DNA from 3 places in the Bacillus paramobilis genome. Region 3 is predicted to be linked to each of the others. Evidence: riboswitches for the same ligand, from Rfam matches in the RefSeq annotation. Region 3 holds a riboswitch; each other region holds the start of a gene.
The links. Region 3 has a riboswitch for thiamine pyrophosphate ahead of tenA (thiaminase II). Riboswitches for the same ligand answer to the same signal wherever they lie in the genome.

Region 1 (10,102 bases), 320 kb from region 3:
CCTACTTCCATTCTTGTAAAAACAGATGACGCTAGCACAACACCTCCTGGTGGAAATGGCAATGCTACCTTTTCAGTCACTTCAAATTGGGGGAGCGGTTACAACTTCTCGATTGTAATTAAAAATAGCGGAACGACTCCTATTAAAAACTGGAAATTAGAATTTGATTATAACGGCAATTTAACACAAGTTTGGGATTCTAAAATTAGTAGTAAAATAAATAATCATTACGTAATTACGAATGCAGGATGGAATGGTGAAATTCTTCCTGGTGGGTCTGTTACAATCGGAGGAGCAGGAACAGGCAATCCTGCTGAACTTTTAAATGCATCCATTAGCGAAAACTAAACGTAACCTCCATTAATTACTTCACTAAAGTTTGAATTTAGGTTTGAGTGCTCTGACCTAAATTCAAACTTCTAATTTTATGAAAAATCGCAAATCTACATTAAGATAACCTATTATAATTATATTTAGTTTATAATATGAAGTTCATGTGAAGTTCATCTGAATTTTACATGAATTTCCTTTAAGTTCTATTGTCTTCCTATACTAATCACATTATCCTTTACATATAGGAATTATTTTTCATTCCACTTTAAACTATCTATATATATAAAGAAAAGATAGTCGCCTATTAGGGAAAGGCATCTAAATATAAACATAACATAAGAAAAAGCACGCTTATAAGCGCACCATAAGAGTGCTTCTTCATACAATTCTCATGTAAGAGTTCTCGAAAATCATGTTAATCACAAAGAAAAGGCATTAGCTTATATAAGCTAATGCCTTTTCTTTATTCATATTGTTCAGCGTTCCATTCTTCTATATTCCATACTTTTGTGATCCACGCTTCATAGAAAGAAGGCTCATGTGAGACCAGTAAAACCGTTCCTGTATATTGTTGTAACGCTTCCTGCAAAGACTTCTTTGTTTCTATATCCAAATGATTAGTCGGTTCATCTAAAATTAAAACATTGCTTTTTGTTACGATAAGTTCACATAAACGTACTTTCGTTTGTTCCCCGCCGCTTAATAAACGAATAGGTTTTAATACATGTTCTTCTTTCAATCCACACTTTGCTAATGCTTGGCGTACTTCTTTCTTTGTCATATCTGGTCGTTCTGCCCAAACTTTTTCTAATGGTGTTGTTTCTGAAGCAAACTCTTCCTGCGCAAAATAAGCAGGATTTACTCGTTCTCCAACAGAAATTGAACCGCTTAGCGGCTTTATTTGACCTAATAACGTTTTTAACATTGTCGTTTTTCCAATTCCATTATGACCAACAATCGCTATCTTTTCCCCTTTTTTGACTTGCAAATTCAATTCTGGAAATAACGGAGAACTATATCCTATCCTTAGTTTTTCAGCCTGTAATACGCGACTAACTGGCTCCTCATAAACATTGAAATCAAAACGGGATCGAGGTACATGATTAACCTTTTCGATCCTTTGCATTTTCTCCAATACTTTCTCTCGACTTTTGGCCTGTTTCGCTTTTCGAATTTTATTTTTTTGAATAAATGTTTCTAACTGAGCAATTTCTTTTTGTTGTTTCGCACGCGCCGATTGTAATTGTTTCCTTTGCAATTGATAACTTTGCACAAATTTTTCATAACTTCCTACGTACCGCTTCACTTTCCGTTCTTCTAGATGATAAATAACATTCGTAATACTGTTCAAAAATACTTCGTCATGTGAAATGATCACATAAGCTTTTTCATACTGTCTCAAATACGATTGCAACCATTCTATATGGGCTGTATCTAAATAGTTTGTTGGCTCATCTAGCAATAAAACATCAGCTTTTTCTAAAAGGAGCTTCCCAAGTAATAACTTTGTTCGCTGTCCTCCACTTAACTGTGAAACATCCTTTTTCAAGCCTATTTCAAGTAAGCCTAAGCCGATTGCTACTTCTTCAATTTCTGTATGAATTTGATAGAAATTAGAACTTTCCAATATAGTTTGTAATTCTCCATACTTTACTAACAGTTTTTCTATTTCTCCTGCTCCATTCATTTCTTCAGCAATTTTTAACATTTCACACTCAATCGCATACAAATTAGAAAATGCACTTTGTAAGTATCCCTCAATTGTTATTCCCTCTTGTAAATCCATATGCTGCTGTAAAAAACCTATCTTCACATGTGGAAACCATTCAATGTTTCCGTCATCATGTATAAGTTCTCCTGTTAAAATCCTTAACAATGTTGATTTTCCAATTCCATTTTTCCCAACTAACCCAACATGCTCGCCCTTTAATAGTCGAAAACACGCATTATATAAAATGGTTTTCTCACCATACGAATGACTTAAATTTTCTACTGTTAATATACTCATTTTTTTCTCTCCTCTACTTATAGTTCATAAGCTAAATAGAGAGAGCAACAGTATAAAGCCTTATTTAATTGTATATATAAAAAATGGGTAAGGTGAACACACCTTACCCATTACATATTATCGTAAAAAAGGATTAAGGTTCTTTACCTGCTGTCTTCAATTTAGCTTAATCGTTAAAAATGGGCAGACTTCTCCCGCATCAAGCTAAAACCATTTGAAGAACAGTTGATAAAGTCATTTTATCCTTTCACTCCTTTAACATTTGTTATATTAAGAGTATAAACTACTCTGTTATATTCTATTCTCTATTTTTTCTTTTGTTCCTTCTCCATTTTTTCATTTTCTACGTAAATTTCTTTATCCTTTTCGGCAAGAAGACTCCATCTGATTTGTGTTACGAGTGAAACCCAACAATTCAGGTGGAGATGAATTGCCGTCAGAAGGTAGGCTGAACTCTTTTGTTTCGTTCATAACGATGTTCCTGGGCGAATATTTATCCTTGATACAATCTGCCCTTAGATAAGCAGGGAATAGATCGTAAGACGACGAAATTGGATAATCATAATCATTTTGTTACTTGAGCCAATAGGAATTGCGATGAAGGCCCCAATATGAATGTGTCAAAAGTAATGAACTTTCTAAGAAAGGTGGTGAAAACAATGGCTAAAAAGAAAGCAGTGAAAGTATTACGTAAACAAAAGAAAAGAGAAACTATGCAACGATTCACGCAGAAATAGAATATCGGACGAGCTTGTCTTACCGCAAAAGAATTCCGCTTACTGCAGCGCATGTCATATAGTTCAAAAGCATTGCGGAATGTTGGATTGTACACGATGAAACAAAGTTACTTGAATCATAATAAAATGGCTACTGTAAAAGAAGTGGACACTGCTATGCAAGCCGATATGAATTACTGGGGCATGCAATCAAACTCTGTCCAAGCGATTCGTAGAGCCTTATTTACAGAAGTGAAGAGCTTTTTTAAAGCGTTAGAACAGTGGAAGAAAAAACCTAAAGCATTCACAGGACGTCCTAGGTTTCCGAATTATTCTCGTTCCACTGATAAACGAATTATCGAAATCTATCAGGTCCCAAAAGTAGATGATAACGGGTATTGGATGATTCCGATGAGTGTTGCATTCAGAAAAAAATTCGGTTCCATTAAAATACGTATGCCTAAAAACTTAAAAAATAAAAAAATCTCCTACATTGAGATTGTACCGAAGCAAAAAGGTCGGTTCTTTGAGGTGCATTACACATATGAACTGCACGTTTCTCAAATGAAGAAACCATCCACGACTACTAGTAACGCTTTGAGTTGCGATTTAGGTGTAGATAGATTAGTAAGTTGCGCAACAAATGCAGGTGATACTTTCTTAATTGATGGAAAAAAATTAAAATCCATAAACCAGTACTTCAACAAAATGATACGTAACCTCCAACTGAAAAATGTTAAAAATGGACTTTCTAAACGAGTTGTAACGAACAAAATGGCTACACTTTGGCATAAACGAGATCGACAAATAAATGGTTACATTTCACAAACTGTAGGTCTGTTGTTTAAAAAAGTGAAAGCATTTGGCATAGATACGGTTGTCGTAGGGTATAACGCTGGTTGGAAACAAAAATCTGATATAGGGAAAAAGAATAATCAAAAGTTTGTTCAAATCCCGTTCCATAAACTGATTGCAGCGATTGAGAATAAATGTATAAAAGAAGGTATACGATTTTTCAAACAAGAAGAAAGCTATACTTCTAAAGCTAGTTTTCTTGATAAAGATTCGGTTCGAGTTTGGTCTAAGGATGATAGGACCCATTATCGCTTTAGTGGCAAACGAATCACTCGTGGTCTGTACAAAAGTAAATCAGGGAAATGTATTCACGCTGATATTAATGGTGCGCTGAATACGTTGGAAAAATCAAGAGTTGTAGAATTGGATGGCAATCTCAAAGTGAAAACGCCGATTCTATTAGAGGTACAAAAACGTAAGGCTGTTGCTTCGCGCATAGCTTAGTGGTTGCGTCAACCATCCATGTGTACTCGACTTGTCGGGGCTTGTAGTACACGCCAGATTCATCTGAGTGGTGGCTTCTTCCATAAGGAAGAACTGCTCTTTTTCGAAAGGGTGGTGCAAGTGGGGAAACGATTGCTCGTTTCTAGTACCAACCAAAAACTTACTTGGGGTGTTACCGTAAGGTGGCATGAATGCTAGAGCGTCAAACTGTCTATCGATAGACGAAAAGACCTAGCGTTCGAACTCAAGCCCCCACTGAAACGTTTCATCTCAGTGGGGGTAGTTGACACATCTTTTCTAATGCATATGGACTTGTAAAGATGAGCGTTAACGATTTCCACATATAAATTCTTCTTTGTAGTTCTATCCCATACTCTTTACTAACCATATTTTTCACTTCTGGAATATGTTCTTCGTTTTGAAATTGTTGTACAGATTTCAATTCCTTCGTCTTAAAATCCGTTAAAAGGCCTATTACAGTTCGTCCATGTTCCTGCGACCTTTCTTCTAAATCAAACTGAATGGAATGAACAAAACCTAAAACGTGAAAGATTTGAGCATGCAACCCGACAGCAGCACGCTGTTCCATTAAGTTGTAGCACTCTCGTTTTAACTCTTCTACCATTTCTAAAGAATTTCTATTAACTTTCCTTTTGCCAACAAACATAATTTTTACAATATGAGCGACTGCTCCCATACTTTTTAATACGCTCTCTAGAATTTCTACCGCATCTTCCACATAACCATTTGAAATTATAGAATGAATAAATTCATCTAATAGCGCTTGAAACTTTTTAACTAAATGTAAATCACGTAATTCTGGAACATCTTTTCTCAATTGATCCCGGCCTTGAACCCACTTTAAAACTTCTGTCATTTCTTCTTCTTTTAATTCAGGATGTTCCATACCATACTTCATTAATAAAATATGATTTTTTAATAAGGACTTTCCTTCTTCAAGATTATCAGCTGTTAACGAGTCAACTATTTGCTCTATAGATTTCATCTTTCTCCCCCCTATATAAAAAAGCCTCTTAACAGTAATTATACCAAAAACTGTTAAAAGGCTTTTTCTATTTTTTCATATACGGGGCTAATACTCTCAGAATTTCTTCCTTATCCTTCTTTAACTCAAGTGATGTTAACATATCCATCGTTCTCGGCCTAGGTAATTTCACTTGTACCTCACCAACTATTGAGGCTGGTCTTTGAGATAAAATAAATACGCGATCCGAAAGCAAGATTGCCTCATCCAAGTCATGTGTGACCATAACGATTGTTTGCTTCTCTTGGTGCCAAGAGTTTAAAAGCCAACTATGTACTTCCATTTTTGTAAAGGCATCTAATTTTCCAAAAGGCTCATCAAGTAGCATAATTGGCTTTTCACATAAATAAGTGCGCAGAAAACTAATTCTTTGACGCATACCACCAGACAATTCATCTGGATAATGATCTGCATATTCATCTAGTTCAAACTGCTTTAATGCTTTCATTCCCTCTGTTAGCCTTTGTTTTTTCGGTTTCCCTTCGATTTCTAATGGAAGAACTATATTTTGCAAAGCTGATCGCCACGGCAGTAATAAATCCTGTTGCGGCATATAACTTACAACATCTTGCTCTTGCATTTGCTTATCGTTATACGTTACATTCCCACTTGTTGGATTTTCAACATTTGCAATCATATTTAATAATGTGCTTTTCCCGCAACCACTTGGGCCTACAAAAGAAACGAACTCTCCCTCTCGTATAGAAGCACTAATATTTGCTAATACATTCTTTCCATCAAAAGCTTTTACAACCTCGTTTATTTGTAATCCACTCATTTTTCACTTGGAAGGAACTCATTTGTAAAGGCATCTTTCACATCAATTTTCTTCTTAATAACTTTGTTATCATATAAGAAATTCATGTAATTCGTCCAAACTTCTTCCTTCTGTACTCCCCATGCTTTTGCATCATCTTGATACTTCGTGCTTAACCACTTTTGACTTTCTTGTACTAAGTCTTTATTTACATCTGGAACAGCTTTAATTAAAATATCAGCAGCTTCTTTCGGTTCTTTAATTGTAAAATTATACCCTTCTGTCGTTGCACTCATAAACTTTTTCACAAAGTCTTTATCTTGCTTCGTATGTTTTTCACTCGTAATAATAACAGGACTATAGAAATCAAGCGCTGGGTCTAGGTCTTTCACCATAATCGTATTTAACTCTTTTCCTTGGCGCTTCGCTTCAATTCCATCCCATCCGTAATAAATCCATTCAAAGTCTGCATCACGGCCGATTGATTTAAAGAAATCGGTTTGTCCTAAGATGATTTTTTCAACTTTATTAAAATCAGCTTGATGTTTCTCCATAATTGTCTTTAACGTTGCTTCTTCTGCTGGTCCTCCCCAGCCTCCGTAACGTTTACCTTCAAAATCTTTCGGTGAAGTCATGTTATCTTTCTTAAGCGATGCAAAAGCTGAAGTGTTATGCTGAATAATCGCCCCGACAGATACAACAGGAATACCTTCTACACGAGCCAACGTTACATTTTCTTGTGCGCTTATTGCGAAGTCAGCTTTTCCTGAAGCTATCATTTGCTCCGCTGTCACATTATCACCAGGCTGAATAATTTCTACATCTAAGCCTTGCTTTTTATAATAATCTTTCGCTTGCGCTACATATAAGCCAGTATGATTCGTATTTGGAAACCAATCTAATACTACTTTTACTTTTTGATCTTTACTTGCACTTTCTTCTTTCTTCGCCGGATTACACCCAACCACACTTACTGCTAATAAGGCAGCCAACATAACTTTTAAACCTTTTTTCATTTTCTGCCGTCCTTTCTATATATCCATGGTGCTGTTATTCTTGCCATAAACTCCACGATAAAATACAGACATAATGTCACCATAACAATAATTGCTGCCACACCAAATACTCGGGCTGTTAAAAAGGATTTCGTAGCTCTCGTAAGCATAACTCCTAATCCTTCACTGGCACCGAGCCATTCCCCAATAATCGCTCCCATTACGCTATATGTAACTGCAATTTTTAACCCTGAGAAAAAGTATGGAAGCACTGCTGGAAACTTTACTTTCTGGTAAACTTGCCATTTCGTTGCCTTCATCGTTTGCAACAACTTCAACATATTTTTATCTACTGTTTGAAAACCTTCTAAAATGCTAAGCGCAATCGGGAAGAAACAAACGAGTATTACTACCATTACTTTCGGTAGCATTCCATATCCAAACCAAATAATAAATAACGGTGCAAGTACAACGATTGGAATCGTTTGCGAAATAACAAGCAACGGATTTATTAAAATACGAAATAAAGGGATAACATCCATAATAATTGCAATACTTGTCCCAATTAAAATCGCAAAAAACAGTCCGATTAGAACCTCTTGTAACGTTTGCATCGTATTCGGTAATAATAAATCTTTCATTCCAATTAATTCTTGAACAATGGCAGAAGGCTTCGGTAAAATCCACGGTTCAATTTTAAATAATGAAACAGATCCTTCCCATATCGCAATGAGAAGGATAAGCCAAATAGTTGTAATTATTTTAGATTGCTTCTGGTTTTGCATATTCATCACGGTACTTCCAAACCTTTTCATCTATCGTTACACCAGTGCTTGGACGATAATGGATTTTAATAGAAGTAATCACTTCCTCTGCTCCAGCATCCACACAAGCTTGTTGCGCACGTTTAATGACATCAAGAAGTACATCTAATTCTCCTTCCAGCGTTGTTTCCATTGCCCCTACTTCATAACGAACTCCCGATTGTTGTACAACCTCAATTGCTTTATCAACAACAGAATACACATCTTTGTTCTTCGCTTGTGGTACTACTGAAAATGAAATTGTAACTTGTTGTGACATAGTAAAATCCCCCTTATAAAATGAAATATTAAAACAAGAAAAGGCTTTCCTACTGCGTAGGAAAGCCTTGTATGCAAGTTATTATAGAATAACATATGCTACATCACTTTAAGTAACTCCCTACGCTGGCATTATCCAGATCAGGTTGAGGGTCGATGTTTGTTTACATCCTCTCAGCCAATTGGCTCCCCGGTCCTTAATTCGTTTTCATTGTAGCATGATTTATTTTATTGAACAAACAAAAGCGCGTATAATCATTTCATTTAACTTTTGAATTCTCCTATTAACTCTTGTAACTCCTGCGAAAGCCAGCTTAAAGAACTAGCTAATTCCGCAATATCTTGTACAGACATTTCCTGTTCTTTCATAATTTCTTCAACATTACTACTACTATTCGCATACGTATTGGCGATAAGTGATAATTCATTTACAACCCGAACAATATTTTGGCTATTTTGCAATATATCACTTGAATTGGCAGAAACAACTCTAACCTGATTTGTAACAGATTGTGCTGATTTTGAAATCCCACCAAAGAAAGCACTACTACTTTCAACAAGTTTCATGCCCGATTCTACTTCTTTTAAAGCATTTTTCATTGAAACAACAGCTTCTTCCGTACCAGCTCGTGTTTCCCCTATTAATTTTGCTATATCTTTTGCTGATGCTTCGGTCTGCTCTGCTAATTTACGCACTTCATCCGCAACAACGACAAATTCCTCACCAGTTTCCTCAACACGTGAAGATTTAATAAAAGCATTTAGAGCTAGCGAATTCGTTTGATTTGAAATACCGGTAATTACTGTTACAATATCACTAATTTCTTTTGATCTTGTTTCCAAAGAATAAATAATAGAAGATAAATCTTGTACTGCATTTTGTATTATGTTCATTTGATTAATCGTCTGTTCAATAATACCATTTCCTTTTACTGAATGATGCTTTGTACCTTCAGACTCTTTCGCCATTTGTTTTGCAGTATTCGTTATCTCTTCCATCCTATCTTCCATTTCATATATAATGTCTAAATACTTTGGTACTGCAGTTTCTTGTAGTTGAACGCCAGCCCTTAACTCAACTATAGAACTTACGATTCCTTGGACTGCCATGCTATTTTCTTTCGTACTCACTGACAATTCTTGTGAAGATGAGGAGACCTGTTCTGCTGTCTGCTTCACTTTATCTATAATTCCTTTAAACTTTTCGATGGTATTATTAAAATACGCATTAATAATACCAATATCATCTGGTCTTTCCTCTAATTTAATACTTAAATCACCTTCACCGACTTTACGTAATCCTTCACGTAAATCTCGCAATGGAGCAAGTGCGTTACGTACGATTAGGAATTGAATAACCGTTGCAATTAAAACAGAAATACAAATAAACATTAAACCTTGTATAATGAACTTTTCTTTTGTCATAGGAACAATAGAAGCATCTACATCAGCTGCAACAAGTGCCACAATGTTTCCTTCTCCATCTTTAATTGGCTCTAATATCGTTACCCATGATCCTAATGCGTCTTCATATACTACTGTCATGTTTGCTTTTTTTGTGCTCATTACTTTATCATATGCTTCCATCCAAAGATCTGGTTGTTTATAATATTCTCCCGGCCTTACTTCAACAACATTTGCTAAACCTGTAGACAAATCGATGATTTGTAGCTCACCTTTTTCATTTTTTTTCGCTCCAACAATATACGTTTGTCCAACACTATTCAGTTCTTCCGTTGATTCATCTAATTTCTCTGTTAACTTCTCTCTCTTTTCTCTTTCTGCCGCTGGGTCTTTTGCAACATCTCTCAATATTTCTGTATCTAATTTATGTAATACCGTATCTCCCGTTTCAAAAGAATGCCTT
Region 2 (10,102 bases), 1.1 Mb from region 3:
GTATTATTATTTTCGCCTGTTACGTATCCACCGTAATATCTACTAAATACGTTATCATTTCGGAATGTCGACATATGATCATACAATTCCTTCGCAAACTTCGTATCGCCTGTTTGTAGTATGTACAAAATCGTTAATCCGTAAGCGGCTGGCGATTCATACTTCACAGTTTGTTTTCCCGTTTCTAAATTGTAACGACCATATAACTTTCCATCCTCCTGGAATTTCTTCTTTATAAATTCCAAATAAGCATCTGATGAAAGGCCACCTAAACTTCGATGATACGCAACGTATGATTGGTCAATAAGATTCACTTCTTTATCGTACGTAAATGTACCATCTTCTTTATACTCTTTTGGGAATGCCCAGCCATGCCTTGGATAATCCGCTAAAAATTGAACGACGTCCTGATATTGCTGAGCAGAGACTTTTCCATACTTCTTCATATACGAGAATGCGTGCGGATTTAAGTATGATGTAGTTGCAAAATTATTTTGTTTCCCTGCATCTGCATCATAATAATCAACGTAATAATTATCTTTCTTATTATAACGAACTACAGCATCACTCAATTGATCTGCCAAGTTTTTATAACGCTCTTCCTTATACATTTCATAAGCACGATATAATTGTTCTATAATACGAAGATCATCTATAAGTGCATTTGTAGCTGACTGCATTTCTCCCTTTTCAGAGATTTTCCATATAACAATGTGATCCTTATGTACAAAGCTATTTTGAATAACCTTAACTTGTTCATCGAATAACGCTTGATCGTCTTTATCCAATGTATATTGTAGCCATAGTCCTGCTGATTCCGATAAAGCTTCACGACCTTTCGCTTCACCCGTACCTGCCTTTGTATCCGCTAAACGATATGTGGCAAGCGTCCCATTTTCATTCACCATATGTCTTAAAATAAAATGTTCTGTACGGTTTCCTTGTATAGCTGACCAAAATACAATGCCGCCTAAAGCGATTAAGAGAATAACTCCAACCCCTATATATAAACGTTTCCGCAATCTTTTCACCTCCTTATTCAGGCTAACCTTAATTTTAACAGAACATACGTCAATTAAAAAAAGACAATCTATTAGATTGTCTCCCTCACTTTATCCCTCGTAAGCCTCTTTAGAAGGTCTATATAGCGATTCCACGAGGCGATCATATTCACGACGCGTAATCTCTTTATTATACAGCTTCAATAATAAATCTCTATGCTCTTTTGAAAATGCCATCTTTTTAATGACTTCAGGATACATAAAACATCCTCTCCATTTCACATAAACTTCTTCAACTCGAAAACAGAACTTATGTTCGCATAAAAGATTATAAAATATTCCTTACTAAAAAACAAACAAAATATTATCAAATATTAACTTCTTTCTATTTAGAATATTCAAACATTATATTACCATATCCACTTTTTAAATACATATATATTTTTGGTAGTTTTTTTGAATAAATCTTCCAATTCAATCAGAAAATAATGGCAAAAAAGAAGAGGAGTTTACATATGGATACGGTAACACTAGCAAGAGCATTTTTTGGTTCTTCATTAGCATTCCACATTATCTTTGCAACACTTGGTGTCGGGCTTTCATTAATGATTTTTATAAGTGAAATACTCTATCACTGGAAGAAAGATTCCGATTACGCCATTATGGCGAAAAGGTGGACGAAGGCGTTTGCCATCCTTCTCGGTGTAGCAATTCCAACTGGAACAATTGTTGGTGTGCAAATCTCACTTCTTTGGCCTGGTTTTGCCAAAATTGTTGGGCAGGTTATTTCTGTTCCCTTTCAAATTGAGATTTTCGCCTTCTTTTTAGAGGCTTTGTTCATGTCCATTTATGTATATGCAGCTGACAAACTACCTCCATTTATGAGATTAATCTCGCTATTCTTCGTCATGATTGGTGCCACGGCATCTGCCGTGCTTATTACATCAGCAAATACATGGATGAATACACCCGCAGGCTTTTCAATGGGACCAGATGGATCCGTTTTTAACGTTGATCCGTGGAAAGCTTTCTTTAATCCGAGTTTTGGCACAAGCGCATTCCACGTTGTGATTACAGCCTACGCAACTGGAGCAGCTGTCATTGCCTCTATCGCTGGATTTAAATTATTAAAGAAGAATTTAAGTAAACGTGAAGTGGCATATCATAAAAAGGGACTACTGTTAGGACTCGTCGTGACATTTATTACAGGTGCTACGATGTGGCTTTCGGGACACGAATCAGCGATTGCCTTACATAAGCACTCCCCTGAAAAACTTGCATCTGCCGAAGCTTTATTTGAAACGACATCACATGCACCGTTATCAATTGGTGGAGTTGTAGATCCTAACACACTTGAGCTAAACTATGCACTAGAAATTCCGAACATGCTTAGCCTACTAGTGGGACTCGACCCTAGCACGGTCGTAAAAGGACTCAAGGAATTCCCACAAGAAACATGGCCACCATTTTATACACATACACTATTCAACTTAATGGTCGGCACCGCTGCCTTTACTTTTGCAGTTGCGGCAATCGCCCTCTTATATTGGTACTTTGTTTACCGAAAAAAAGGAACAGAATTACCGAAGTGGCTTCTTTGGGGAGCTGCCGCATGTGGACCAATTATGATGCTCGGTATTGAATTCGGGTGGATTTTCAGCTGTAGTGGTCGTCAACCTTGGACCATTTATGGTATGCAACGGACAGTCGATGCTTCTACACGCGCTGATTTTGTCGGCCCTTTATTTATTCTATTCATCATTTTATATATTGGACTCGGTATTTTAACAGTTTTTGTACTACGGACATTCTTTAAGAAACATCCGCTTACAAATGATTTACATCACGAAGGAGGCGATTCTCGTGCATGAGGAAAGTATTGCAATCATCATCTTATGGGCTCTTATTTTCGTATACAGTATATTAGGGTCCATCGATTTTGGAGCAGGTTTTTGGGGCATGGTATACGCAAAACATCCCACTCTCGCTGCCAAGCTTGCCAATCGATACTTATCACCAACCTGGGAAGTAACAAATACATTTCTCGTCTTTGTCGTTGTCGCTTTTCTCGGTTTCTTTCCGAAAGCTGCTTTCACCCTTGCGACAGTGATGTTCGTGCCAGTTATGTTAATTTTAATACTCATTGCAATTCGTAGTACATTCATGGTATTTGCCTACTCTCTGCCGAAATATCAATTCCTCCTTCGGGTGATTTCAGGTATTACCGGGCTCTTAATTCCAGCCTTATTAATTACTGTTTTACCCGTTACAGAGGGGGCTTATATTACAATGTCTGAAGGAAAAGAAGTACTTCTTTATGGAAAACTTCTTTCTAGCCCGGTTATCTACTGCTATATGCTCTTCGGACTAACTTCGGAACTATTTCTCTCCTCTCTCTTTCTTGCTGATTTTGCGAGAGAGCAAGGTTCAGAAGATTCGTATAGAATTTACAGAAGAAACGCCATCATCCTTGGTCCTGCAACACTCGTTACGGCGATTATCGCTCTCGTTGTAATGGATCCGGAAACACACTGGCTTATGCAAGGACTCATAAAGCAATTCCCATGGTTTACAGTTTCTATCGTTTTATTCGTTATCGGGTACTCTTCTCTTTGGTGGACAAACAAGAAGTATGGCACACTAGGATACCCTCGTATTGCTGTTTTAGCAGTCGTCGCTCAATATGCATTTGCAAGTTACGCTTACGGTGTCGCGCATTTACCTTATATTATTTATCCTGATGTAACTGTATTTACAAGCTTTACAACGACAGAAACATTCTATGCATTGCTTATTCTATACGCAATTGGAATCGCAATTTTACTACCAGGATTTATTTTCTTCTGGAATTTATTCTTGAAGGATCGAACTTTTTTGAAGGAAAAATAATATAGTGGGGAGTCTGTTCCAAAAGGCATTTTGGGATGGGCTCCTTTTGTCATGTTTTGTCGATAAATCGATATATTTTAAAAATCGCTGATATATTTTGCGTTGCGCCGATATATTTCAAGAATCGCTGATATATTTTACGTTGCGCCGATATATCTCCATAATCACCCATATAAATTTCATTTACTATCTTATCGCCCCAATAATTTATAGACCCCTCTCACAATAGTTATTTCTCTATTAGTGACACTTGTCCTTTAGCTTGAAAAACACATATTCGCTTTAATCCATTATACGTCTAGTTCTTCTTATTTTTTGCTGAATATACTATCAATACAAACTTGAGACAAGCTACATTTGTTCAAGGGAAAATAGAAAGGTAGGCAAAATATGAGCATTGAAATATGGATTACTATTATTGTATTCTTCTTAACGATGGTTGTTATCTTTTGGCGACCCCGTGGTTTAAATGAGGCGTGGCCGGCAGCAATTGGCGCTGGCATTATCTTGATTACTGGACTCGTATCAAGACCCGACGTCATGGACATTATTAGTAAAATTGGCGGTGCCTCCATAACAATATTAGCGACCATCGTTATGGCGGTTATATTAGAAAGCTTCGGCTTCTTCCACTGGTCCGCAGCAAAACTTGCGAATTTAGCAAAAGGCTCCGGTCGCCGTTTATACTGGTATATTCAATTATTATGTTTTCTTATGACTCTTTTATTCAATAACGACGGTAGTATTTTAATTACAACACCAATCCTAATTTTACTACTGAGAAACCTTAAATTAAAACCGCATCAACAAATCCCTTATTTATTAAGCGGTGCTTTAATCGCTACTGCATCTAGTGCACCAATTGGTGTAAGTAATATCGTAAACTTAATCGCATTAAATATCGTGAATATGACTCTTTATATGCATACTGCTATGATGTTTGTACCTGCAACATTAGGACTATTGTTTATGTCATGGCTTATGTATACAGTGTTAAAGAAAAAACTACCAAAAAAATTACCTGTTTCTTCATACGATATCGAAGAAATATTCTTCACGAAAAACTTCCATCCATTAAAAGGAAAAAATTCGGTTGATACGAAACAAAAACGGACAAGATTCATGCTAAAAGTATTAGGCTTCGTCTTCCTTATGCGCTGTCTTCTATTCGTTGCATCCTTCTTATCCATCCCAATTGAAATTGTTGCCGTACTCGGTTCACTCGTTCTTCTCATCTGGAGATGGTACTACTTACGAACGAACCCTGTCGACATTTTGAAAAAGACACCGTGGCACATTTTAATTTTCGCTTTCTCTATGTACGTCATTATTTACGGGCTTCATAACGCAGGGTTAACAGCGGCGCTTGTAAATTGGCTTGAACCAATTGTAAGTCAACATCTACTCTATGCCAGCTTTGCAATGGGCGGACTCGTCTCCCTCCTCTCTAACGTCTTCAATAACCATCCTGCACTTATGATTGGTACAATCACATTAACAGAAATGGGACTAGACCCAGTCACATTAAAAACTATCTATCTCGCAAACATTATTGGTAGTGACATCGGTTCACTATTATTACCAATCGGTACGCTAGCTTCCCTCATTTGGATGTATATCCTGAAACAAAACAAAATTAAAGTAAAATGGAAAGACTATTTAAGTGTATCCCTTATCGTTATTCCTCTCACAACAGTCGTCACATTATTCCTCTTATACTACTGGGTACACCTCTTCTTCACGCTATAAACGACAGAAGCCCGCTTTGCTACCGTCTTAGCAAAGCGGGCTTCTTCTATATTTAAGTTAGGTACTACAGTGTGATCAATCAAGTAAAGAGGTGTAACGTATTATTGGTATAAATGACTACCAGTGTCTTTAAATTCTTTCGCTTTCTCTTTCATCCCTTTTTCAATTGCTTCTGTCGTTTCTAAATCATTTTCTTTTGCGTATTCACGAATATCATGTGAAATTCTCATACTACAAAACTTCGGTCCACACATGGAGCAGAAATGAGCTGTTTTCGCGCCTTCTGCTGGTAATGTTTCATCGTGATATTCCATCGCACGTTCAGGATCTAAAGATAAATAAAATTGATCGCGCCAACGGAATTCAAAGCGAGCTTTTGAAAGTGCATCATCACGCTGATGAGCCGTTTTGTGCCCTTTCGCAAGATCAGCCGCATGCGCAGCGATTTTGTACGTAATAACTCCCTCACGAACATCATCTTTATTCGGTAAACCTAAATGTTCTTTCGGCGTTACATAACAAAGCATCGCCGTTCCAAACCAGCCAATCATCGCTGCTCCAATTGCTGAGGTAATATGGTCATAACCTGGTGCAATATCGGTCGTTAGCGGCCCAAGAGTATAGAACGGCGCGCCCTGACAAATATCAAGTTCTTTCTCCATATTCTCTTTAATTAAGTGCATCGGCACATGCCCAGGTCCTTCAATCATCACTTGCACATCATGTTTCCAAGCAATCTTCGTTAATTCACCAAGTGTTTCAAGCTCAGAGAATTGTGCTTCGTCATTTGCATCTGCAATCGAACCTGGACGTAATCCATCTCCAAGAGAGAACGAAACGTCGTACTGCTTCATAATTTCACAAATTTCTTCAAAATGAGTGTATAAGAAGTTTTCTTTATGATGGAATAAACACCACTGTGCCATAATTGAACCACCACGTGAAACGATACCTGTCGTACGCTTTGCTGTAATCGGAATGTAACGAAGTAATACACCAGCGTGAATCGTAAAGTAATCAACACCTTGCTCCGCTTGCTCAATTAACGTATCACGATACACTTCCCACGTTAAATCTTCTGCAATTCCGTTTACTTTTTCCAGCGCTTGATAGATCGGTACAGTTCCAACTGGTACAGGCGCGTTACGAATAATCCACTCACGCGTCGTATGAATATTTTTACCTGTAGATAAATCCATAATCGTATCTGCACCCCAGCGTGTTGCCCACGTCATCTTCTCTACTTCTTCTGCGATAGAAGAAGATACAGCAGAGTTTCCAATATTTGCATTAACCTTCACGTGGAAATTACGTCCGATAATCATTGGCTCTACTTCCGGATGGTTAATATTCGCTGGTAAAATGGCACGGCCTTCCGCGATTTCCTTACGAACAAACTCAGGCTCTACTCCTTCACGAATCGCAACATATTCCATCTCAGACGTAATGATCCCATTGCGCGCATAATGCATTTGCGTAACGTTTGCCCCTTGCTTCGCTCTAAGCGGCTGGCGATCCATTTGCGGAAAAACAGGTGTATGTTTCGAAGCCACTTTCACACCGTCATCCTCTGGTTTCACTTCGCGCCCTTCGTATGCTTCTACATCTCCGCGCTCTATAATCCAAGAGTGGCGCGGCGCCTGCAACCCCTTTTCCAGCTCCACCTTATACGCAGGATCTGTATAAGGACCGCTCGTATCGTATACACGAATTGGCGGATTCGGAATGCCGTTCGTTTCACTTTGTTCAATCTCGCGCATCGGCACTTTCATACCCGCGCGTGGTCCATCCACATACACTTTCTTACTTCCTGGTAAACTCGATTTCAATTCAATTTGCTCAGCTGAAACAGACTGTTTCATAACCTTTGTTGCCCCCCCTGTACGTGACAAGGACGAGATATGGCCAGCGTATGCCAAAATAAAAAGAGCCAGGTCCATAAAAAAATAAGGACCTGGCTCATAAAGACATCATTATGTAAAGCCGTTAACTTCCCTACGCTGGTACGAGCCAGATCAGGTCCAAAGGGTTAAGAAGTTCACACGCTTCTCTCTCAGCCTACGCATACGTTAGGCACCCCTAGTTTATCACTGATTTAATTTTCAATACTTTCCCATCATACACGATAATCTGAAAAATGCAAAGGTTATTTCTTTTGTTGTTTATGGAATCATCCAAGTCAAATAATATGCCTGTACATACGTCATAATACCAACAATAATTACGAAGAATAAACTATGCTTCACTGTAAAGCGGAATAAATCTGATTCCTTTCCAGCAAGTCCAACTGCCGCACAAGCAATTGCAATCGATTGCGGAGAAATCATTTTTCCTGTTACACCGCCCGTTGTATTTGCTGCAACGAGAAGTACTTCTGATACACCGACTTGCTGTGCTGTAATCGCTTGTAAATTCGAGAACAGTGCATTGGCTGACGTATCGGATCCTGTTAAAAACACACCGATCCAGCCTAAGAATGGTGAGAAGAACGGGAATAGTCCGCCAGTTCCAGCAAGCGCTAACGCTAGTGTAGAAGATAAACCAGAATAGTTTGCGATAAATGCGAATCCTAATACGAATCCGATAGATAGAATTGGCATCTTAAGCTCATTTAGCGTTTCTTTAAATGTTACTACTGCATCTTTTGCACTCATTTTCAAAATAAAGATAGAAATGATACAAGCAATTAAAATTGCTGTTCCCGTCGCTGATAAAATATCTAATTTCAAAATTGCTTCATAAGGCGTCGGTTTATTTACAATTGGCTCTGCTTTCATTACTAGATTGTGTAAGCCTGGAACTTCAAACTTAAACACAAGGCTTTCCAATGCGCCACCTGGAGCAAATAACGCTTTAAAGAAACTTTGGCTCCAAATGACTACCATTACAGTTAAAATAATGAATGGAGACCATGCTTTTACGACTTTTCCTACCGTTAGTTTCGGCATAGATGTTGCCGTCGTTGCCGCAGCTACTTCACTATTTGCTTCTTTAGACTGATAGATTTCTTTCGGCTGCCAAACTTTTAAGAATAGCGATAAACTCACTAAACTTACAAGTGCTGACGTAATATCCGGAAGTTCTGGTCCTAAGAACGTCGCTGTAATGAACTGCGTAATTGCAAATGAGCTACCCGCTACAAATAGAGCTGGCCATGTTTGTCTTACTCCTTTAAATCCATCCATTAAAAATACGATAAAGAACGGAACAAATAATGATAGAAACGGTAATTGATGTCCAGCCATTTGTCCAATTTTATGTGGATCAATACCAGTTACTTGTCCAGCAACTGTAATCGGAATTCCCATCGCTCCGAACGCTACTGGTGCCGTATTTGCGATTAAACAAAGACCCGCTGCATATAAAGGATTTAATCCAAGACCTGCAAGAAGTGCTGCCGTAATCGCTACTGGTGCACCAAATCCTGCTGCCCCTTCCAGAAATGCTCCAAATGAAAAACCGATTAAAATAACGAGTAAACGATGGTCATTTGTAATGGATAATACAGATGCACGAATGACATCGAATTGACCTGTTTTTACAGATATTTTATATAAAAATACCGACATAATGATAATCCAAGCAATCGGCCATAGTCCGTATAAGAAACCATATCCGGTCGCTGCCATCGTCATCGTGAACGGCATCTTATAAGCGAATAACGCCACTAAAATTGTAAGTACAACTGTAATAAATCCTGCTACATACCCCTTCATGCGAAAAACTGCTAAAGCTAAGAAAAAAAAGATAATCGGAATAAGTGCGACCGCTGCCGAAATCCAAATGTTTCCGAACGGATCATAAACTTGTGTCCATGTGTTCATTGTTCTCTCCCCCTAAAGAATCCCCTTTTAAATAGAATAACCTCATCAATAGACTATCAGGTCATCATACCTTTAAGTCTAAAATAAAAAACGTTTAAGAAAACGTTTTCATTAATTCTATCACAACCATTTATATTACAAAAGAGTTTTTTGAAAATTTTATTATTTAGTGTGGAAATCTTACAAAAACGTCACGTTCTTGTAATGTTCATCGATAGGAAGCTCACTACATTTCCTGCATAATAAAGGTATAACAACGGATATTATTTATGAGGTGATATATATGAACGGAAACAAAATATTAGCAGCTTTATCATACTTTAGTGTATTATTTGCCCCTATCTTATTCCCTATCATTGTGTGGATTGTGGGAGATTCTGAAACAAAACCACATGCAAAACGCGCTCTATGGACACACATCATTCCAAGCATCGCGTCATTTATTGGATTTATTATTCTAGGAATTATGGGCATCGGATCGGATCAACCAGACGTAACACTTGGCATTGGAGCAATGATTGTCTTATGTATTTGCGGCATTATTAGCTTATACTACTTCATTTGGAACATCGTAAAAGGTATTAAAGTGCTGAAAGCTTAAGGTTAAACAAACGTTTGATTAAAAAGACACTATCGCAT
Region 3 (10,102 bases):
ACGTCGTGAGACAGTTCGGTCCCTATCCGTCGTGGGCGTAGGAAATTTGAGAGGAGCTGTCCTTAGTACGAGAGGACCGGGATGGACGCACCGCTGGTGTACCAGTTGTTCTGCCAAGGGCATAGCTGGGTAGCTATGTGCGGAAGGGATAAGTGCTGAAAGCATCTAAGCATGAAGCCCCCCTCAAGATGAGATTTCCCATAGCGTAAGCTAGTAAGATCCCTGAAAGATGATCAGGTTGATAGGTTCGAGGTGGAAGCATGGTGACATGTGGAGCTGACGAATACTAATAGATCGAGGACTTAACCATATAATATGAAGCAATGTTATCTAGTTTTGAAAGAATATAAAAAACTTGTTGACTTTAAAAGTTAAATAAGTTAAAATGATTCTTGTCTTAAATGAATATAGTCTGGTAATGATGGCAGAGAGGCCACACCCGTTCCCATACCGAACACGGAAGTTAAGCTCTCTAGCGCCGATGGTAGTTGGGACCTTGTCCCTGTGAGAGTAGGACGTTGCCAGGCAAAATGGAGGATTAGCTCAGCTGGGAGAGCACCTGCCTTACAAGCAGGGGGTCGGCGGTTCGATCCCGTCATCCTCCACCATATATGTCGGAGGGGTAGCGAAGTGGCTAAACGCGGCGGACTGTAAATCCGCTCCTTCGGGTTCGGCAGTTCGAATCTGCCCCCCTCCACCATTCTTAATTAATGGGCTATAGCCAAGCGGTAAGGCAACGGACTTTGACTCCGTCATGCGCTGGTTCGAATCCAGCTAGCCCAGCCATTAAGAGCCATTAGCTCAGTTGGTAGAGCATCTGACTTTTAATCAGAGGGTCGAAGGTTCGAATCCTTCATGGCTCACCATTTTAACAAAATATGCGGGTGTGGCGGAATTGGCAGACGCACTAGACTTAGGATCTAGCGCCTTTGGCGTGGGGGTTCGACTCCCTTCACCCGCACTTTTAATAAAATAACTCAAACATGTCTTGCGGAAGTAGTTCAGTGGTAGAATACAACCTTGCCAAGGTTGGGGTCGCGGGTTCGAATCCCGTCTTCCGCTCCAATTTTCAATATGACATGCCGGGGTGGCGGAACAGGCAGACGCACAGGACTTAAAATCCTGCGGTGGGTGACCACCGTGCGGGTTCGACCCCCGCCCTCGGCACCATATGCGCCCGTAGCTCAATTGGATAGAGCGTTTGACTACGGATCAAGAGGTTAGGGGTTCGACTCCTCTCGGGCGCGCTTTTATTAACGGGAAGTGGCTCAGCTTGGTAGAGCACCTGGTTTGGGACCAGGGGGTCGCAGGTTCAAATCCTGTCTTCCCGATATTCCCAAAAACATGGGGCCTTAGCTCAGCTGGGAGAGCGCCTGCCTTGCACGCAGGAGGTCAGCGGTTCGATCCCGCTAGGCTCCACTTTATTTATTATATGTCTCGGAGGTATACCCAAGTTCGGCTGAAGGGATCGGTCTTGAAAACCGACAGGCGGTGAGAATCGCGCGGGGGTTCGAATCCCTCTACCTCCTCCATTTTCTTTTTAAATGGTTTAGACATAAATAATAAAATATTTCTTTTTTCCTTCATGGAGGTATACCCAAGTTCGGCTGAAGGGATCGGTCTTGAAAACCGACAGGCGGCGAGAGTCGCGCGGGGGTTCGAATCCCTCTACCTCCTCCATTTTTTAAAAATATTATATTGTCGCGGGGTGGAGCAGCACGGTAGCTCGTCGGGCTCATAACCCGAAGGTCGCAGGTTCAAATCCTGTCCCCGCAACCAAATGGTCCCGTGGTGTAGTGGTTAACATGCCTGCCTGTCACGCAGGAGATCGCCGGTTCGACCCCGGTCGGGACCGCCATTTATGTTGGCTCGGTAGCTCAGTCGGTAGAGCAGAGGACTGAAAATCCTCGTGTCGGCGGTTCGATTCCGTCCCGAGCCACCATTTTTTTATGCCGACTTAGCTCAATTGGTAGAGCAACTGACTTGTAATCAGTAGGTTGGGGGTTCAAGTCCTCTAGTCGGCATCCTTTAGGGGCATAGTTTAAAGGTAGAACTGAGGTCTCCAAAACCTCCAGTGTGGGTTCGATTCCTACTGCCCCTGTAAGTATATGGGCCTATAGCTCAGCTGGTTAGAGCGCACGCCTGATAAGCGTGAGGTCGATGGTTCGAGTCCATTTAGGCCCACCATATATTATTCCGCAGTAGCTCAGTGGTAGAGCTATCGGCTGTTAACCGATCGGTCGTAGGTTCGAGTCCTACCTGCGGAGCCATGGCCCGTTGGTCAAGTGGTTAAGACACCGCCCTTTCACGGCGGTAACACGGGTTCGAATCCCGTACGGGTCATAAAAAAAAGAGTCAGCATATTGCTGACTCTTTTTTATTTTGTAGAATCCTCTGTTATCAACTGATTTTCCTGAAATAAATAAAGGGATTTAGGAAAAGCTATGGTATGTATAAAAAGGAGGAGACAAAAATGACACGAGTGAGAGACGTTATGAGTACTCATGTTGTACATTGTACACCGCTAGACAATGTATATGAGGCTGCTGTAAAGATGAAAGAAGAATCGATTGGATTGATTCCAGTTGTTGAAAATGAGCAAGTTGTTGGGCTTGTTACGGACCGAGATTTAGTTATTCGTGGGATTGCTGAGAAACATCCTGGATCTAATAAAATTACAAATGTAATGACAACAAACATTGTTTCAGTTTCTCCAGATGATTCTATTGAAAAAGCTACAGAGTTAATGGCACAGTATCAAATTAGACGATTACCAGTAGTTGAGGGTGGTCAACTTGTTGGGATGCTAGCACTAGGTGATTTAGCTATAAGAGAATCGGCAGATGATCAAGCTGGATTTGCTTTAAGTGAAATTTCGGAGCATACGGAATGAAGAGAGACTTTTATTAGTGGGATAAGTTACGTATCAAAATCAGATGCATTATTCTAGTATATGGATTAAACTAATATGTTAGCATGATGTATCTGAGACATTATATAATATAAGTATACAGTTAGTAATTTCGACAGTTTTTTTAAATTTGTCATTCCTAATTTTAAATAAGAGAAAAAATGATATACTGATAGATATAAGTATTATGAAAGATTTCGAATATAACAATATTCATCGTTAATGATGTAATAATGGATTAATATTTCCTATGTAGACAAAAGGGAAGGGGAATTATATGAGGGCTGTACAGCGCGATCCAAATTGGAATTTGGTTACAGATACATATATAGAACCAGATAATTTCGCTGAATTATTATCTTTGCTTGTACCTTGTCATCCAAAAGGTGAAGGGAAAGAACGAACTATATTAGTGTGGAAAGAAAAAGAATTTTATAAAGAAGAAAATTTAGCGGCATTTATCGTATATGGAATGAATAAAGTAAAGAATTTACCGCAGTTTCATAAAGATGAAATTCCAACTCTAGTACGTATTCTTCGCTTATGCCAAGAGATTGGTTGGTATGAAGAAGCAAATACTTTTATGATAACTCAAGGACTAGCTGAGTTTGTTCACACTTCATTGGAATATGAAACGTGGGATCTTTTGACGCAGGCGGTTGCTTTAAACTATTTAATTATTAAATATCGTATTGGTGAATTGACTGATGGGGATGTAGAAATTTGGGATAGAGTTAAATTTAATGAGAAATGTATTACGGATTGTAAGCATCTATTATCTCATAAAGAAGTATTGGAATTTACATTCTTTTATATGTGTAAGAGAGCTAAATTACTATCAAAAGAGCAATTAAATAGTGATATGATGAGTCTAGCGATGTATTGTAATACGTTTGTGTATGACTTATACACACATGACTTATTACGAAAATATCGTAAGTGTACAGACTTCCTATCATATTATGGACCTAGTCAAGCGGTGTTAGCTTGTCAAAGAGCTGTACTTTCTCAAATTTCAGATCGATTAGATCCATTGAAAACTACTCATGTAGATGATTATTTATATGTAATGAAAGAAATGATGGAGCATATGACGATAGGAATAATGGATCGATATGATCATTTTATCGGGAAGTTATTATCATATGTGCCATTTTTCGAAATGATTCAAGTTCCACAACATGCATATTATTGTGAAGAATTACTGTATATTTGTAAGGGCATTGAATATAAAGAAGAAATATTACGCAATTATATATTTATACAATTACATGATTGTTTACCATCATTCTTTAAACTATTTCTTAAAAATAAGCGTTATGCAACGATTCATGACATTCTGTTCTATTGGTGTGATGATGAACAAAGAATGAGCTTAGAGAAAAAATATAATCTTAGCTTTATTTATGAAAAATATGCTTGCGGATAAAGAGCATTTTCTATATAAAAAATTTATATAAATTAAAAAGGATCTCAAATTTATTTGAGATCCTTTTTTTATTAGTAAAACAAGGAGAACGCAATTAAAATGAGCAATAACATTCCATAAAGGAGAAATTGTGCAGTATTACTTCCTTGTATACCAAAAAAAGTATTTGTTTTTTTATATAAATTTAATATATATTTTAGCGGATTATCTTTGAAAGATCGGTACACAGTGTCTCCTCTTTCTAAGCTTCTTGTTCGTGTTTCTTGTTTTTAGGAACATGAATGTACCTGGCTATGAATAATAAAACAGCCATAAAGAATACAGGATATACGGTAGATAAATAAAAACCATTACTAATAATATTTGTTATTAGGGCACTTAATAGAAAGATGGCATTATAAATATGGGCAATTTTTTGTTTTAGTTGTACTTGAAAAGATTCCATCATAATTTCTAAAGCAACAAAAGCAATGATAATAGATAAAAATACAGTGTTTGTATTATAAATGATTAAACAACAGATTAAGCCTAAAAAGGCTAAGTATTCAATTAAGAGAGGTATATTGATATTACGTGGCATACAATTTACCTAACTAAATATGGCAGTGGGTTTACTGCATTTGTTTTTTCAAAATTCCATTCTCCATTGTGTAACTCAAAATGAAGATGTTGCCCGTATGAATGACCTGTGTTTCCCATATGACCTACTAATTGTCCAGCTTGTACTTGATCACCAGCTTGCACAGTGCGATCTTTCATGTGTGCATAGACTGTTGTATATAATTTCCCGTTTATTTGATGGGCGACGAACACAACATTGCCATAGCTAGCTGAATAATATGATTTCACTACTTTACCTGCAGCCGCTGCCTGGATAGAGACATTACCTTGAGCTGCAATATCTATACCATAATGCATTTGTTCCCAGCGTATATCAAAGGTTGAGCTAATTCTTCCTTGAGTAGGAAATTTGAAAACAGCTGGAATGGAAGTAGATTGAGCTGTTTGAGCTTGTGATTGTGTTTGATTTTGCATCACATAATGTTTTGCCACGTATCCGTATCCTGTGCCAAAACGAATTTTATACCAAGTTCCCACAGTTTCCACTACTTGTATTTGTGTACCATTTTGTAATGAACCAAGTAGTGCACTACTTGTACTAGCGTTGCTACGTACATTAAGTTTAGGTGTTGCAACTGTGTATTTCGTATTATTTTGAACTGTGATGCCTTTTACTAAAGACTGTGAACCATTAGATACGAATGCTTTTTGTACGTAACCTGTTCTGCCATTATGTAAAATTTTATACCACTCACCTTGTTCTTCTTGAATGGTAACGAATTTCCCATTTGGTAATACATCTAAAATTGAAGATTCTAAATTAGGTTCAGAACGAACGTTTAATGCATTGGCATTAACGATGTATTGATTATTAGATTGAAGTTTGTTTTTTAGTAGAATAGCATCTTTTTGTACGTAACCTACTTTATTATTAACAGATACTTTATACCAGCCATTAGTTGTTTCAAGTATGTTCACTTTCGTATTAAAGCGAATTGTATCAATTGAAGAGCTATTTGCGTTATCTTTTGTATGTAAGGCTACTTGATCGACTTTGACATATCCAGTTTTCACATTAGATAATTGTTCAGCGTTGGCTGTTTGTACATTTGTTTCTCCCATAGAAGGAAGTAAAGAGGTAATTGCGACAGTAGTTGCTGTTAAAGCGGTAGCTTTCATATTCATATAATAGAGACCTCCTCTAGTTGTATAGTTGTAATTTTATTATAGTATAAAGATATAATATAGTGGGTGTATTCACATAAATGTAATATGAAATCAATATAAAAATAAATTTTTTGAGGATAATGATTCCTTATTATCCAATTCATTAGGATAATAATTTCTAACATAGAATATAAGTATTATATAGTTTCATTATTTTGTTGACAATTGAGAAAATTAAAACAGTTGATGATGTCTTATTACGATGTTATACTGACAGTGTTAATTTCATAGTTTGCTAGGAGAGCTGGTGTTGCCAGCTGAGAGTAGGCCATAAGCCTTTGATCCTTTTCATTACCTGATCTAGATTATGCTAGCGTAGGGAAGCAATTCGGACACTAATAATGAGTCCCCGTTTCTTTGCGTATAGAAACGGGGCTTTTTTATTTGAAAATTTCATATTGAAACCACTAGGGGTGCTTGTTGTGCTGAGAGAGGAATAATCCTTAACCCTTATAACACCTGATCTAGGTAATACTAGCGAAGGGAAGTGGAGCAACGAATAAATTATAATTTTATTTGCTGTAACCACTTCTTATTTAGAAGTGGTTTTTTATTTATATACACATACCGGAAGGGGATAGGGAAATGAAATTTTGCGATAGATTATTAGAAACTGTACAACCAGTTTGGGAGATGAGTCATAATCATCCGTTTGTAGTAGGTATGGGGGATGGCACGTTAGAAAAAGATAAGTTTCAGTATTACATTATTCAAGATTACTTATATTTGTTAGATTATGCAAAGCTATATGCGATTGGTGTTGTAAAGGCAACAAATCCACAAGTAATGGGGAAATTTGCTGAACAAATTGATGGCATATTAAATGGAGAAATGACGATCCATAAACAGTATGCAAAAAGACTTGGAATTTCTATAGAGGAGATAGAGTCTGCAAAGCCATCTGCTAAAAATTTAGCTTATACAAATTACATGATGTCTGTATCTCAAAATGGTACACTTGCGGAATTAATAGCAGCACTTCTTCCATGTATGTGGAGCTACTGGGAAATTGGAAAGCGTTTAAATGATATTCCTGGAGCAAGAGATCATGAGTTCTTTGGTGAGTGGATTCAAGGATATAGTTCTGCAGAATACGGTAACCTTTGTATTTGGTTAATAGATTTATTGAATGAAATGGCAGTTGGAAAGTCTGAAAAAGAGCTAGATCGATTAGAGGAGATTTTCCTATATTCCAGCCGATTTGAATATTTATTCTGGGATATGTCCTATCGTAAGGAGATGTGGGGATTTGAGGAGCAAGAACATACTACAGTTTCATAATGTTTCTTTTCATTATGATGAGAAACCAATCATCAATGAATTAAATGCTTCTATACAAGATAAAGAGTTTGTAAGTATTATCGGACCGAGTGGATGCGGGAAAAGTACTTTATTTCGCCTTATTACAGGTTTAGAAGAGGCAAGTACTGGACAAATAGAGCTGACAGAAACAAAGAGCCATCCTGTAGGGTATATGCCCCAAAAAGATATGCTTCTGCCGTGGAGAACGATTATTGAGAATGCAGCTCTGCCGCTAGAGTGCCAAGGTGTACAGAAGAAAGAAGCACAAATAAAGGCAAAGGAGCTGCTATATAAATTTGGGTTGCAAGGGTATGAGACAAAATATCCGAAAGATTTATCTGGTGGTATGAGGCAACGCGTATCTTTCATTCGAACTTTATTAACAGGCGGGGAGATATTGTTGTTAGATGAACCGTTTAGCGCGTTGGACGCTTTAACGAAGGCATCTTTGCAAGAATGGCTGTTTGAACAATGGAAAGAGTGGGAAAAAACAATTTTATTTATCACTCATGATGTGGAAGAAGCGTTGTTTCTTTCTAATCGAATTTTAGTAGTAGAGCAGCAACCGATAACTACTTTAACCGAGAGGGTTGTACCACTTGATCGTAATCGAACAAGAAAAGATTTATATAAGCCGGAAGTGTTAGCGCTTAAAGATGAGCTTCTTAGTATGTTACAAAGGCAGGTGCTCGTATGATGAACGGGTTGAAGGAGCTATTGCCTGCCCTTACACTTTCTAGTATTTTACTTGCCTTTTGGGAAGTAGGCGCAAGAATCGTAGATGAAATGTACATTTTACCGTCACCGTCTGCAATTGTAATGAAGATATGGAAACTAAAAGATATATTATTCACGGTTCATTTGCCGGCAACATTATACGTCGTTTTAATAGGGGTGGCTATTTCTATCGTACTTGGGGTAGGGCTAGCGATGTTAATGAATGCGAGTAATTGGATGGAGAGAGCATTTTATCCATTATTAGTTGCTTCACAAACGATTCCGATTACAGCGCTTGCTCCGCTTTTCGTTTTATGGTTTGGATATACGATTTGGAGTAAGGTTGTTGTTACGGTATTAATTACGTTTTTCCCAATTGCGGTCAATACGTACGATGGACTACGCAGTACGAAAAAAGAATGGGAGGAGCTCTTAGTTACGTACGGGGCAACGAAAAAAGATGTTTTTCTTAAATTAAAGTTGCCGTCTGCTCTTCCTTATTTTTTCTCAGCTTTAAAAATTGCAGTTCCGCTTAGTGTAATTGGGGCAGCAATTGGTGAATGGCTCGGTGCACAAGCTGGGCTAGGGTATTTCAGTAAAAGAATGATGACGCAGTTAGACGGAGCGGGTGTATTTGCACCGATTGTATTGTTATCATTATTAGCTATTTTCTTCGTCATACTTATTTCGGTATTAGAAAAGAAATTCATTAGTTGGAGGAAGCATTCATGAAATTTTTAAAACGCATCTTTGTGTTGACATTATTAGTTGCAATGATCGCTGGATGTTCTAATAATTCAGCATCAGATAAGAGTAAAAAAGAAAAAGAAATAACGGTCATGCTTGATTGGTACCCAAATGCGGTACATAGCTTTATTTATGCGGCAATTGAAAAAGGCTACTTTAAAGAAGAAGGAGTAAAGGTGAATATTAAATTCCCTTCCAATCCGACTGACCCATTAACTTTAGCAGCTGCAGGAAAAGTAACAGTGGGCTTATATTATCAGCCTGATGTTGTCATGGCAAAAGCAAATGAACAAATTCCAGTGAAATCAATTGGAGCTGTCGTACGTTCACCATTAAATCATGTTGTATCGCTGAAGTCAGCAGGCATTCAATCGCCGAAAGATTTAGAGGGGAAAACAGTTGGATATTCTGGAACACCTTTAAGTGAGATGTATTTAAAAACGATGGTAAAAGAAGCTGGTGGTAATCCAGATACAGTGAAAGTAGTCGATGTTGGCTTTGACTTAGTACCGGCACTAATTACGAAAAAAGTGGATGCGGTAACAGGGGCATACATTAATCATGAAGTACCTGTTATGCGTCATGAAGGTCATGAACCAGCATACTTTAATCCAGCTGATTATGGTGTACCAAATTATCATGAGCTTGTATTTGTAACAGGTGATAAAACGTTGAAAAAAGATAAAGAAGCGTTGCAAGCTTTCTTACGTGGTACGAAAAAGGGCTATGATTTCATGAAGAAAAATCCAGATGAAGCATTAAATATTTTATTAAACCACCAAGAAAAAGAAAACTTCCCACTTGTACCAGAAGTTGAAAAAGAAAGTATGAAAATTTTATTAGAGAAGATGGAAACGAAAGATGAGCCATTCTTATCAGATTCAAAAGAATCATGGGAGAAACAAAATAAATGGCTGAAGGATAAAGGAATGACGAAAAAAATCGTTCCGGCCGATGAATTATTCGAAAACATTTTAAAGTAGGCGAATGAATATGAAAAATGAGCTTCATGTAATCTCAAATGGTCACATGTCATTCGAAGAGTTAGTGAATGTAGCGATGCAAATTGAAAGTGAGATTGATTATTTGCATATTCGTGAGCGTGAGAAAAGTACGAAGGAATTGTATGAAGGTGTGGAAGGCCTTTTGAAGAAAGGCTTTCCGGCATCAAAAATAGTGATAAATGATCGAATTGATATTGCTATTTT

Region 1: it holds a riboswitch for thiamine pyrophosphate, as region 3 does, so the genes downstream of both, AABL52_RS24900 (MTH1187 family thiamine-binding protein) here and tenA (thiaminase II) in region 3, are expected to answer to the same signal.
Region 2: it holds a riboswitch for thiamine pyrophosphate, as region 3 does, so the genes downstream of both, thiC (phosphomethylpyrimidine synthase ThiC) here and tenA (thiaminase II) in region 3, are expected to answer to the same signal.

The regions. Positions count from the first base shown of each region.
Region 1 covers NZ_CP151108.1:4,854,319-4,864,420, forward strand. Annotated here, with positions in the region: gene AABL52_RS24865 (glycosyl hydrolase family 18 protein) at 1-348, shown strand, start outside; gene AABL52_RS24870 (ABC-F family ATP-binding cassette domain-containing protein) at 797-2,341, opposite strand; partial or broken gene AABL52_RS24875 (RNA-guided endonuclease TnpB family protein) at 3,001-4,356, shown strand; gene AABL52_RS24880 (hypothetical protein) at 4,622-5,362, opposite strand; gene AABL52_RS24885 (ABC transporter ATP-binding protein) at 5,430-6,179, opposite strand; gene AABL52_RS24890 (ABC transporter substrate-binding protein) at 6,176-7,174, opposite strand; gene AABL52_RS24895 (ABC transporter permease) at 7,171-7,944, opposite strand; gene AABL52_RS24900 (MTH1187 family thiamine-binding protein) at 7,916-8,236, opposite strand; TPP riboswitch at 8,337-8,438, opposite strand; gene AABL52_RS24905 (methyl-accepting chemotaxis protein) at 8,500-10,102, opposite strand, start outside.
Region 2 covers NZ_CP151108.1:305,114-315,215, reverse strand. Annotated here, with positions in the region: gene AABL52_RS01470 (transcriptional regulator) at 1-1,022, opposite strand, end outside; gene AABL52_RS01465 (hypothetical protein) at 1,113-1,262, opposite strand; gene cydA (cytochrome ubiquinol oxidase subunit I) at 1,517-2,872, shown strand; gene AABL52_RS01455 (cytochrome d ubiquinol oxidase subunit II) at 2,865-3,890, shown strand; gene AABL52_RS01450 (arsenic transporter) at 4,281-5,639, shown strand; gene thiC (phosphomethylpyrimidine synthase ThiC) at 5,741-7,501, opposite strand; TPP riboswitch at 7,615-7,730, opposite strand; gene lldP (L-lactate permease) at 7,802-9,463, opposite strand; gene AABL52_RS01435 (DUF4870 domain-containing protein) at 9,747-10,064, shown strand.
Region 3 covers NZ_CP151108.1:4,538,708-4,548,809, reverse strand. Annotated here, with positions in the region: rRNA gene AABL52_RS23445 (23S ribosomal RNA) at 1-310, shown strand, start outside; rRNA gene rrf (5S ribosomal RNA) at 412-527, shown strand; tRNA gene AABL52_RS23435 (tRNA-Val) at 533-608, shown strand; tRNA gene AABL52_RS23430 (tRNA-Tyr) at 617-700, shown strand; tRNA gene AABL52_RS23425 (tRNA-Gln) at 712-786, shown strand; tRNA gene AABL52_RS23420 (tRNA-Lys) at 791-866, shown strand; tRNA gene AABL52_RS23415 (tRNA-Leu) at 881-961, shown strand; tRNA gene AABL52_RS23410 (tRNA-Gly) at 991-1,065, shown strand; tRNA gene AABL52_RS23405 (tRNA-Leu) at 1,082-1,170, shown strand; tRNA gene AABL52_RS23400 (tRNA-Arg) at 1,174-1,247, shown strand; tRNA gene AABL52_RS23395 (tRNA-Pro) at 1,258-1,331, shown strand; tRNA gene AABL52_RS23390 (tRNA-Ala) at 1,347-1,419, shown strand; tRNA gene AABL52_RS23385 (tRNA-Ser) at 1,440-1,532, shown strand; tRNA gene AABL52_RS23380 (tRNA-Ser) at 1,588-1,680, shown strand; tRNA gene AABL52_RS23375 (tRNA-Met) at 1,703-1,779, shown strand; tRNA gene AABL52_RS23370 (tRNA-Asp) at 1,783-1,858, shown strand; tRNA gene AABL52_RS23365 (tRNA-Phe) at 1,867-1,942, shown strand; tRNA gene AABL52_RS23360 (tRNA-Thr) at 1,952-2,024, shown strand; tRNA gene AABL52_RS23355 (tRNA-Trp) at 2,031-2,101, shown strand; tRNA gene AABL52_RS23350 (tRNA-Ile) at 2,111-2,187, shown strand; tRNA gene AABL52_RS23345 (tRNA-Asn) at 2,196-2,270, shown strand; tRNA gene AABL52_RS23340 (tRNA-Glu) at 2,272-2,343, shown strand; gene AABL52_RS23335 (CBS domain-containing protein) at 2,474-2,893, shown strand; gene AABL52_RS23330 (DUF3965 domain-containing protein) at 3,189-4,340, shown strand; gene AABL52_RS23325 (hypothetical protein) at 4,582-4,920, opposite strand; gene AABL52_RS23320 (SH3 domain-containing protein) at 4,926-6,086, opposite strand; TPP riboswitch at 6,356-6,467, shown strand; TPP riboswitch at 6,528-6,631, shown strand; gene tenA (thiaminase II) at 6,714-7,409, shown strand; gene AABL52_RS23310 (ABC transporter ATP-binding protein) at 7,378-8,127, shown strand; gene AABL52_RS23305 (ABC transporter permease) at 8,127-8,879, shown strand; gene AABL52_RS23300 (ABC transporter substrate-binding protein) at 8,876-9,877, shown strand; gene tenI (thiazole tautomerase TenI) at 9,888-10,102, shown strand, end outside.